DNA from 4 places in the Bacillus basilensis genome. Region 1 is predicted to be linked to each of the others. Evidence: riboswitches for the same ligand, from Rfam matches in the RefSeq annotation. Region 1 holds a riboswitch; each other region holds the start of a gene.
The links. A riboswitch is a leader RNA that binds a small molecule or an ion and turns the genes downstream of it on or off. The one in region 1 is predicted to bind thiamine pyrophosphate.

Region 1 (2,211 bases):
AAAGCTCCTTCACCCTTCTCACGAAACTGAAAAAGTGTCACTCCACCATCTAACGCTTCTTTCAATACAGCTAACGGATCCTTCGTACAGTTATTACTTCCCATAATAAAATACACTTGTAATAACTTAGACATTCTCTTTGCTTCAATGCGCATCATGTTTTTCATCCCCTTACTTTAACTCCTCAATCTTCCCATACTTCTCAATATCACCCGAAGTGGTATTCGCTAACTGATTTAAAAATTCAATTTGGAAACTACCAGGTCCCTTTTCCACCGTCTTAGCAGCTGCCAGTTCTGCAGCTACACCATAAAATGTTAATGCTGCTACAGCTGCCTTTACATAATCCTTTTCTACCGCTACAAATGCTCCTATTACAGAAGTTAGTAAACACCCTGTTCCTGTAACCTTTGTTAAAATAGGATGGCCATTTCGAATAACAATAGTTCGCTCTCCATCTGTAACAACATCTTCTTCTCCAGTAATTACCGCAACGGTATTCAATTCATCCGCTGCCTGCCTTGCAATACTTACGACATTGCCATTTCCAGTAACAGCGTCTACCCCTTTAATTTCCCATTTCTCATTAATAACGTTCGCTATTTCAGCTGCATTTCCGCGGATAATCGCTAACTCGATTTCAGCCGGAATATGTCTCGCAACTTCTGTTCGATACGATGTTGCTCCTGCACCAACTGGATCAAACAGTACTGGTACATTGTTTACATTTGCTGATTTACCCGCAAGTAACATCGCTTCTACTTCTTCAGGACGTAGTGTCCCCATGTTTAATACTAACGCTCCAGCAATACTCGCCATTTCTGCCACTTCTTCTTTTGCATACGCCATTACAGGCGATGCTCCTAGCGCTAACAAACCGTTAGCTGTAAAATTTGTGACAACAACATTTGTAATATTATGAACGAGCGGATTAGATTCTCTCACCAAATCCACTACTTTACTAATTTCTTTCATATTCATCCTTTTCATCTCCTAACTATAGTGATGGGAGATACACAAAAAGGCACTTTGCGCGTACGCAAAGTGCCTGAACATGTGCTTTTACACTCTCCCTACGCTGGCATTATCCAACAGGTTCAAATGGTCAATGACGGATTAGTCATACTCTCAGTTTGCATCCACAAACTCCCATGTGTTTATTATTCATCTACTTCAAAGTCTACTCTTATTCTAATAAAATAACAAGTTCTTTACTTTTCTATTTAATATAGAAGCAACCTATAAAACAATAAGCATAATCAAGTGAAACTTTAATCAGTGGGTGTTTTGTTCATTCCACTAAAAACCGCTCAAATATGGAGCGAAACTGAATCTCAAGAAGATGTATGCTATAGTTAACGTATGGAATTTTGAAAGGATGTTTTAAATATGTCAAAAAGCGTTGTAATCGCTGAAAAACCTTCTGTTGCACGAGATATTGCGCGTGTACTGAAGTGTGATAAAAAAGGAAATGGCTACCTTGAAGGTAGTAAATATATTGTAACTTGGGCTTTAGGTCATCTTGTTACATTAGCAGATCCAGAAAACTATGATGTGAAATATAAAAAGTGGAATTTAGAAGATTTACCGATGCTACCTGAGCGTTTGAAATTAACGGTTATTAAACAAACAGGAAAACAATTTAATGCTGTAAAAAGTCAGCTTCTTAGAAAAGATGTAAATGAAATTATTGTAGCAACAGACGCTGGGCGTGAAGGAGAATTGGTCGCTCGTTGGATTATTGATAAGGTTCGAGTTAACATACCAATCAAACGTCTATGGATTTCATCCGTTACTGACAAAGCAATTAAAGATGGTTTTGCAAATTTAAAACCAGGTAAGGCATATGACAATTTATATGCTTCAGCAGTTGCGCGTTCAGAAGCTGACTGGTATATCGGTCTTAATGCGACTCGAGCTTTAACGACTCGCTTTAATGCCCAGCTGAATTGCGGCCGTGTACAAACACCTACTGTCGCTATGATCGCTAATCGTGAAGATGAAATAAAGAACTTCAAAGCTCAAACTTATTACGGCATTGAAGCTCAAACAACAAATCAACTAAAACTAACGTGGCAAGATGCAAATGGCAATAGCCGTAGTTTTAATAAAGAAAAAATTGATAGCATCGTAAAAGTTTTAGATAAACAAAATGCCACTGTTATAGACATTGATAAAAAACAAAAGAAGTCATTCTCTCCTGGTCTTTAC
Region 2 (2,211 bases), on a different contig from region 1:
TTGCTCAATTAACGTATCACGATACACTTCCCACGTTAAATCTTCTGCAATTCCGTTTACTTTTTCCAGTGCTTGATAGATTGGTACAGTTCCAACTGGTACAGGCGCGTTACGAATAATCCACTCACGCGTCGTATGAATATTTTTACCTGTAGATAAATCCATAATCGTATCTGCACCCCAGCGCGTTGCCCACGTCATCTTCTCTACTTCTTCTGCAATAGAAGAAGATACAGCAGAGTTTCCGATATTTGCATTGACCTTCACGTGAAAATTACGCCCGATAATCATCGGTTCTGCTTCCGGATGATTAATATTCGCTGGTAAAATGGCACGACCTTCTGCAATTTCCTTACGAACAAACTCAGGCTCTACGCCTTCACGAATCGCAACGTATTCCATCTCAGACGTAATAATGCCATTACGCGCATAATGCATTTGCGTAACATTTGCACCTTGCTTCGCTCTAAGCGGCTGGCGATCCATTTGCGGGAAAATATGTGTATGTTTCGAAGCCACTTTCACACCGTCATCCTCTGGTTTCACCTCGCGCCCTTCATATGCCTCTACATCCCCGCGCTCTAGAATCCAAGAGTGGCGCGGCGTTGGAATCCCCTTTTCCAGCTCTACTTTATACGCCGGATCCGTATAAGGACCGCTCGTATCATACACACGGATTGGCGGATTTGAGACGCCGTTCGTTTCGCTTTGTTCAATCTCACGCATCGGCACTTTCATACCTGCGCGTGGTCCATCTACATATACTTTCTTACTCCCTGGTAAACTCGATTTCAATTCAATTTGCTCAGCTGAAACAGATTGTTTCATAACCTTTGTTGCCTCCCCTGTTCGTGACAAGGACGAGATATGGCCAGCGTATGCCAAAATAAAAAGAGCCAGGTCCATAAAAAAATAAGGACCTGGCTCATAAAAGACATCATTATGTAAAGCCGTTAACTTCCCTACGCTGGTACGAGCCAGATCAGGTCCAAAGGGTTAAGAAGATCACGCGCTTCTCTCTCAGCCTACGCATACGTTAGGCACCCCTAGTTTATCACTGATTTAATTTTCAATACTTTCCCATCATACACGATAATCTGAAAAATGCAAAGTTTATTTCTTTTGTTACTTATGGAATCATCCACGTTAAATAATATGCCTGTACATACGTCATAATACCAACAATAATTACAAAGAATAAACTATGCTTCACTGTGAAGCGGAATAAATCTGATTCTTTTCCAGCAAGTCCAACTGCCGCACAAGCAATTGCAATTGATTGCGGAGAAATCATTTTTCCTGTTACACCACCCGTTGTATTTGCTGCAACGAGAAGTACTTCAGATACACCAACTTGTTGTGCTGTAATTGCTTGTAGATTTGAGAATAATGCATTCGCTGACGTATCGGAACCTGTTAAGAATACGCCAATCCAGCCTAGGAATGGTGAGAAGAATGGGAATAGTCCGCCAGTTCCTGCTAGTGCTAATGCTAGTGTAGAAGATAGACCAGAATAGTTTGCGATAAATGCAAATCCTAATACGAATCCGATAGATAGAATTGGCATTTTCAATTCGCTTAACGTTTCTTTAAATGTTACTACTGCATCTTTTACACTCATTTTCAAAATAAACATGGAAATGAGACAAGCAATTAAAATCGCTGTTCCAGTTGCTGATAATACATCAAACTTCAAAATTGCCTCGTAAGGCGTCGCTTTATTTACAATAGGCTCTGCCTTCATTACCAAATTATGCAAGCCTGGAATTTCAAACTTAAATACAAGGCTTTCTAACACGCCTCCTGGAGCAAATAATGCTTTAAAGAAACTTTGACTCCAAATAACTACCATAACCGTTAATACGATAAATGGAGACCATGCCTTTACAACTTTTCCTAACGTTAATTTCGGCATCGATGCCGCCGTTGTTGTTGCAGCTACTTCACTATTTGCTTGCCCGGATTGATAGATTTCTTTCGGTTGCCATACTTTTAAGAACAACGATAAACTAACTAAACTTACAAGTGCTGACGTAATATCCGGAAGTTCTGGTCCTAAGAATGTCGCTGTAATGAACTGAGTAATTGCAAACGAACTACCCGCTACAAGTAAAGCAGGCCAAGTCTGTCTTACCCCTTTCAATCCATCCATTAAAAATACGATAAAGAACGGAACAAATAATGATAGAAACGGTAATTGATGTCCAGCCA
Region 3 (2,211 bases), on a different contig from region 1:
CTTGTTGAAACTGATTCATTTTCATGACCTCCGTTTATAAAATACAACCCCATCGATGCTTTCCTATATTTTTGTTCGTTACATCTAAGTAAAAATAGCGCTATAAACTAAGTTAAATACATACACCAACAAAGTATGACTTATCACTAGATGATGCACCTTGTTCATATACCTATTTTTACTATGGGCTCATTTTTATAAATAGAAATTATAAAATTTGAATTCTAGCGTCATATCTTCATGCTTACTAAGTTCAATTTATTTCTCAATAACCATAATGCCGTATCCTGTACGTTCAAGGTAGAAATTCATTCCATTACGTTGTGCATCTGAAGTTGGAGCAGTAACGAAATATGTTAATCCATTTGATTGTTTAATACATGTGGCAGAAGTTTATCCAGTTAATGCGTAGAAAATTAAATTAACTAACTTATCGATATGCCATTTCGCCATATCCCCAGCACTATCGACTTTACACAAATCTAATAAGAAAAAATATATAGATAGGTAGGTATTATCCATACCTATCTATAACATTACTCCTATTCTTTATCCAATTACATCTTTTACTTCTGTATTCACTGGCCACTTTTCTAAAGTATAAGCCATTTCCCAAAATAAATATTCATATTGACTACTAATCATAAAATGTTGTTTCATTCGATTTCGGTCTGCCTCTGTTACTTTTTCAGCTATTGCATCTAATCGTGTAATTTGCTCTTCAACTAATGTGCGGAACCAATCAGATCCATAAGCAGAAATCCATTCGTTATAAATTGGCTCTTCTGGCTGACACTCTTTTAAACGCTCACCAATTTCATAATACAGCCAATAGCAAGGTAAAATTGCTGCAATGATATCGCCTAAATGTCCTTCATACGCAGCACGATACATATGTGAAGTATATGCGTATGCAGTTGGAGCAGGGATAAAATTATCTTTTTCTTCTTGTGTTATCCCAAGTTTCTTCGCAAAATTCTCATGTAATGATAATTCCGCCTCATATGTATTTTGGGCATGGTGTGCCATACGAGCTGTCGTTTCTAATTCCAGTGCTTTTGCAGCTCCTAAAGTTTGTACTCTAGCAAAGTGACTTAAATAATATGAATCTTGAAGCACATAATAGCGAAAACTAGCTAAATCTAAAGTTCCTTCACCAAGTTTTTTTACAAATGGATGGTTAAAACTTGCTTTCCAAATTGAATCTACTTCTTTACGTAATGATTGTGAAAAAGTCATTTAAATTCCTCCAATAATTAATTTAATATAAGTATTTATCCACAGTTATTAACGCTTTAAAATAAAAAAACTTTCTTTACAGGCGTAAAGAAAGTGAAATTGACAGTATTTATTCATGAAATAGCAATGTCTTTCCCACTTCCCTACGCTGGCATTAACCAGATCAGGTACTAAGAGTCTCAAATTCCCATTTGATCTCAGCCTATAATAGGCCCCCCTAGTGGATAAATATTTAATTTTGTATTGTATTCATCATAACATACTTCATGTTACTGTCAAAAGTATTCATGATACCGCTACTTAAAACTCTTCTTCTTCCCTTACTCTTAATGAAGTTTCAATAATCATATCTAATAGTTTGCTATAATTAATTCCCGCTGCATCTGCACTTTTTGGTAGTAGACTTGCTTGTGTCATTCCTGGTAATGTGTTAACTTCCATTACATATGGAATACCGTCTTTCACCATCATATCAACCCTTGCATAAACACTACATTTTAATGCTTTATAGCAAGCCAGTGACGCTTTGTTTACACGTTCTTTCAATTCAACTGGAAGTTCAATAACTTCTTCAATAGTACCAGCATCATCATATTTCGCATTGTAATCAAAGAACTCCGCCGCGTGTCGAATTGAAATGATGGGTAACTGTTTTCCATTAAAAATGGAACATGTAATCTCGTCACCTTTTATATACTTCTCTATTACTACTTCAGAATCCCATTCAAACACAGTTTCCAGCATTGAAATTAATTCGTCTTTATTATAGACAATCTTTACTCCAACACTTGACCCACCAGAGTTTGGTTTTACGACTAACGGAAATCCTAACTTATCTAACTCATCAAGATTTAGATCCTCCATTTTTGTAAGTTCAATCCAATCTGGTGTTTCTATTCCTTCATAACGTAAAATCTTTTTCGAAATATTTTTGTCCATACATATACCGCTAGATAACATATTGCTCCCGCT
Region 4 (2,211 bases), on a different contig from region 1:
GTAATAAGGCGAAATAAAGTACTTTTCCCGCATCCACTCGGTCCGATAATACTTACAAACTCTTTATCTCGTATAGAAGCATTTAATTCATTGATGATTGGTTTCTCATCATAATGAAAAGAAACATTATGAAACTGTAGTATGTTCTTGCTCCTCAAATCCCCACATCTCCTTACGATAGGACATATCCCAGAATAAATATTCAAATCGACTGGAATATAGGAAAATCTCCTCTAATCGATCTAGCTCTTTGTCAGACTTTCCAACTGCCATTTCATTTAATAAATCTATTAACCAAATACAAAGGTTACCGTATTCTTCCGAACTATATCCTTGAATCCACTCACCAAAGAACTCATGATCTCTTGCTCCAGGAATATCGTTTAAACGCTTTCCAATTTCCCAGTAGCTCCACATACATGGAAGAAGTGCTGCTATTAATTCCGCAAGTGTGCCATTTTGAGATACAGACATCATGTAATTTGTATAGGCTAAATTTTTAGCAGATGGTTTGGCAGATTCTATCTCCTCTATAGAAATATCAAGTCTTTTTGCATATTGTTTATGGATTGTCATTTCTCCATTTAATATGCCATCAATTTGTTCAGCAAATTTCCCCATTACTTGTGGATTCGTTGCTTTTACAACACCAATCGCATATAGCTTTGCATAATCTAACAAATATAAATAATCTTGAATAATATAATACTGAAACTTATCTTTTTCTAACGTGCCATCTCCCATACCTACTACAAACGGATGATTATGACTCATCTCCCAAACTGGTTGTACAGTTTCTAATAATCTATCGCAAAATTTCATTTCTCTATCCCCTTTCAATCTATATATCTAAATAAAAAACCACTTCTAAATAAGAAGTGGTTACAGCAAATAAAATTATAATTTATTCGTTGCTCCACTTCCCTTCGCTAGTATTACCTAGATCAGGTCTGTAAGGGTTAAGGATTATTCCTCTCTCAGCACAACAAGCACCCCTAGTGGTTTCAATATGAAATTTTCAAATAAAAAAGCCCCGTTTCTATACGCAAAGAAACGGGGACTCATTATTAGTGTCCGAATTGCTTCCCTACGCTAGCATAATCTAGATCAGGTAATGAAAAGGATCAAAGGCTTACGGCCTACTCTCAGCTGGCAACACCAGCTCTCCTAGCAAACTATGAAATTATCACTGTCAGTATAACACCGTAATAAGACATCATCAACTGTTTTAATTTTCTCAATTGTCAACAAAATAATAAAACTATACAATATTTATATTCTATCTTAGAAATTATCATCCCAATTAATTGGATAATAAGGAATCATTATCCTCAAAAAATTTATTTTTTTATTGATTTCATATTACATTTATGTGAATACACCCACTATATTATATCTTTATACTATAATAAAATTACAACTATACAACTAGAGGAGGTCTCTATTATATGAATATGAAAGCTACTGCTTTAACAGCAACTACTGTCGCAATTGCCTCTTTACTTCCTTCTATGGGAGAAACAACTGTACAAACAGCCAACGCTGAACAATTATCTAACGTGAAAACTGGATATGTCAAAGTCGATCAAGTAGCCTTACATACACAAGATAACGCAAATAGCTCATCAATTGATACAATTCGCTTTAATACGAAAGTAAACATACTCGAAACAACTAATAGCTGGTATAAAGTATCTGTTAATAATAAAGTAGGTTACGTACAAAAAGATGCTATTCTACTAAAAAACAAACTTCAATCTAATAATCAATACATTGTTAATGCCAATGCATTAAACGTTCGTTCTGAACCTAATTTAGAATCTTCAATTTTAGATGTATTACCAAATGGGAAATTCGTTACCATTCAAGAAGAACAAGGTGAGTGGTATAAAATTTTACATAATGGCAAAACAGGTTACGTACAAAAGGCGTTCGTGTCTAATGGTTCACAGCCTTTAGTAAAAGGCATCACAGTTCAAAATAATACGAAATACACAGTTGCAACACCTAAACTTAATGTACGTAGCAATGCTAGTACAAGTAGTGCACTACTTGGTTCATTACAAAATGGTACACAAATACAAGTAGTGGAAACTGTCGGAACTTGGTATAAAATTCGTTTTGGCACAGGATACGGATATGTAGCAAAGCATTATGTGGTGCAAAATCAAACGCAATCACAAAATCAAACAGCTCAACCTACTTCCATTC

Region 2: linked by a shared signal. The riboswitch ahead of thiC (phosphomethylpyrimidine synthase ThiC) and the one ahead of thiM (hydroxyethylthiazole kinase) in region 1 are both predicted to bind thiamine pyrophosphate.
Region 3: linked by a shared signal. The riboswitch ahead of tenA (thiaminase II) and the one ahead of thiM (hydroxyethylthiazole kinase) in region 1 are both predicted to bind thiamine pyrophosphate.
Region 4: linked by a shared signal. The riboswitch ahead of tenA (thiaminase II) and the one ahead of thiM (hydroxyethylthiazole kinase) in region 1 are both predicted to bind thiamine pyrophosphate.

The regions. Positions count from the first base shown of each region.
Region 1 covers NZ_JBNTQO010000016.1:101,623-103,833, forward strand. Annotated here, with positions in the region: gene thiE (thiamine phosphate synthase) at 1-158, opposite strand, end outside; gene thiM (hydroxyethylthiazole kinase) at 172-981, opposite strand; TPP riboswitch at 1,054-1,163, opposite strand; gene topB (DNA topoisomerase III) at 1,390-2,211, shown strand, end outside.
Region 2 covers NZ_JBNTQO010000011.1:141,774-143,984, reverse strand. Annotated here, with positions in the region: gene thiC (phosphomethylpyrimidine synthase ThiC) at 1-828, opposite strand, end outside; TPP riboswitch at 943-1,058, opposite strand; gene lldP (L-lactate permease) at 1,130-2,211, opposite strand, start outside.
Region 3 covers NZ_JBNTQO010000001.1:372,434-374,644, reverse strand. Annotated here, with positions in the region: gene ACQVV1_RS01965 (heterocycloanthracin/sonorensin family bacteriocin) at 1-25, opposite strand, end outside; gene tenA (thiaminase II) at 550-1,239, opposite strand; TPP riboswitch at 1,363-1,468, opposite strand; gene ddlB (D-alanine--D-alanine ligase) at 1,540-2,211, opposite strand, start outside.
Region 4 covers NZ_JBNTQO010000004.1:4,322-6,532, reverse strand. Annotated here, with positions in the region: gene ACQVV1_RS09370 (ABC transporter ATP-binding protein) at 1-158, opposite strand, end outside; gene tenA (thiaminase II) at 127-822, opposite strand; TPP riboswitch at 905-1,007, opposite strand; TPP riboswitch at 1,068-1,179, opposite strand; gene ACQVV1_RS09360 (SH3 domain-containing protein) at 1,449-2,211, shown strand, end outside.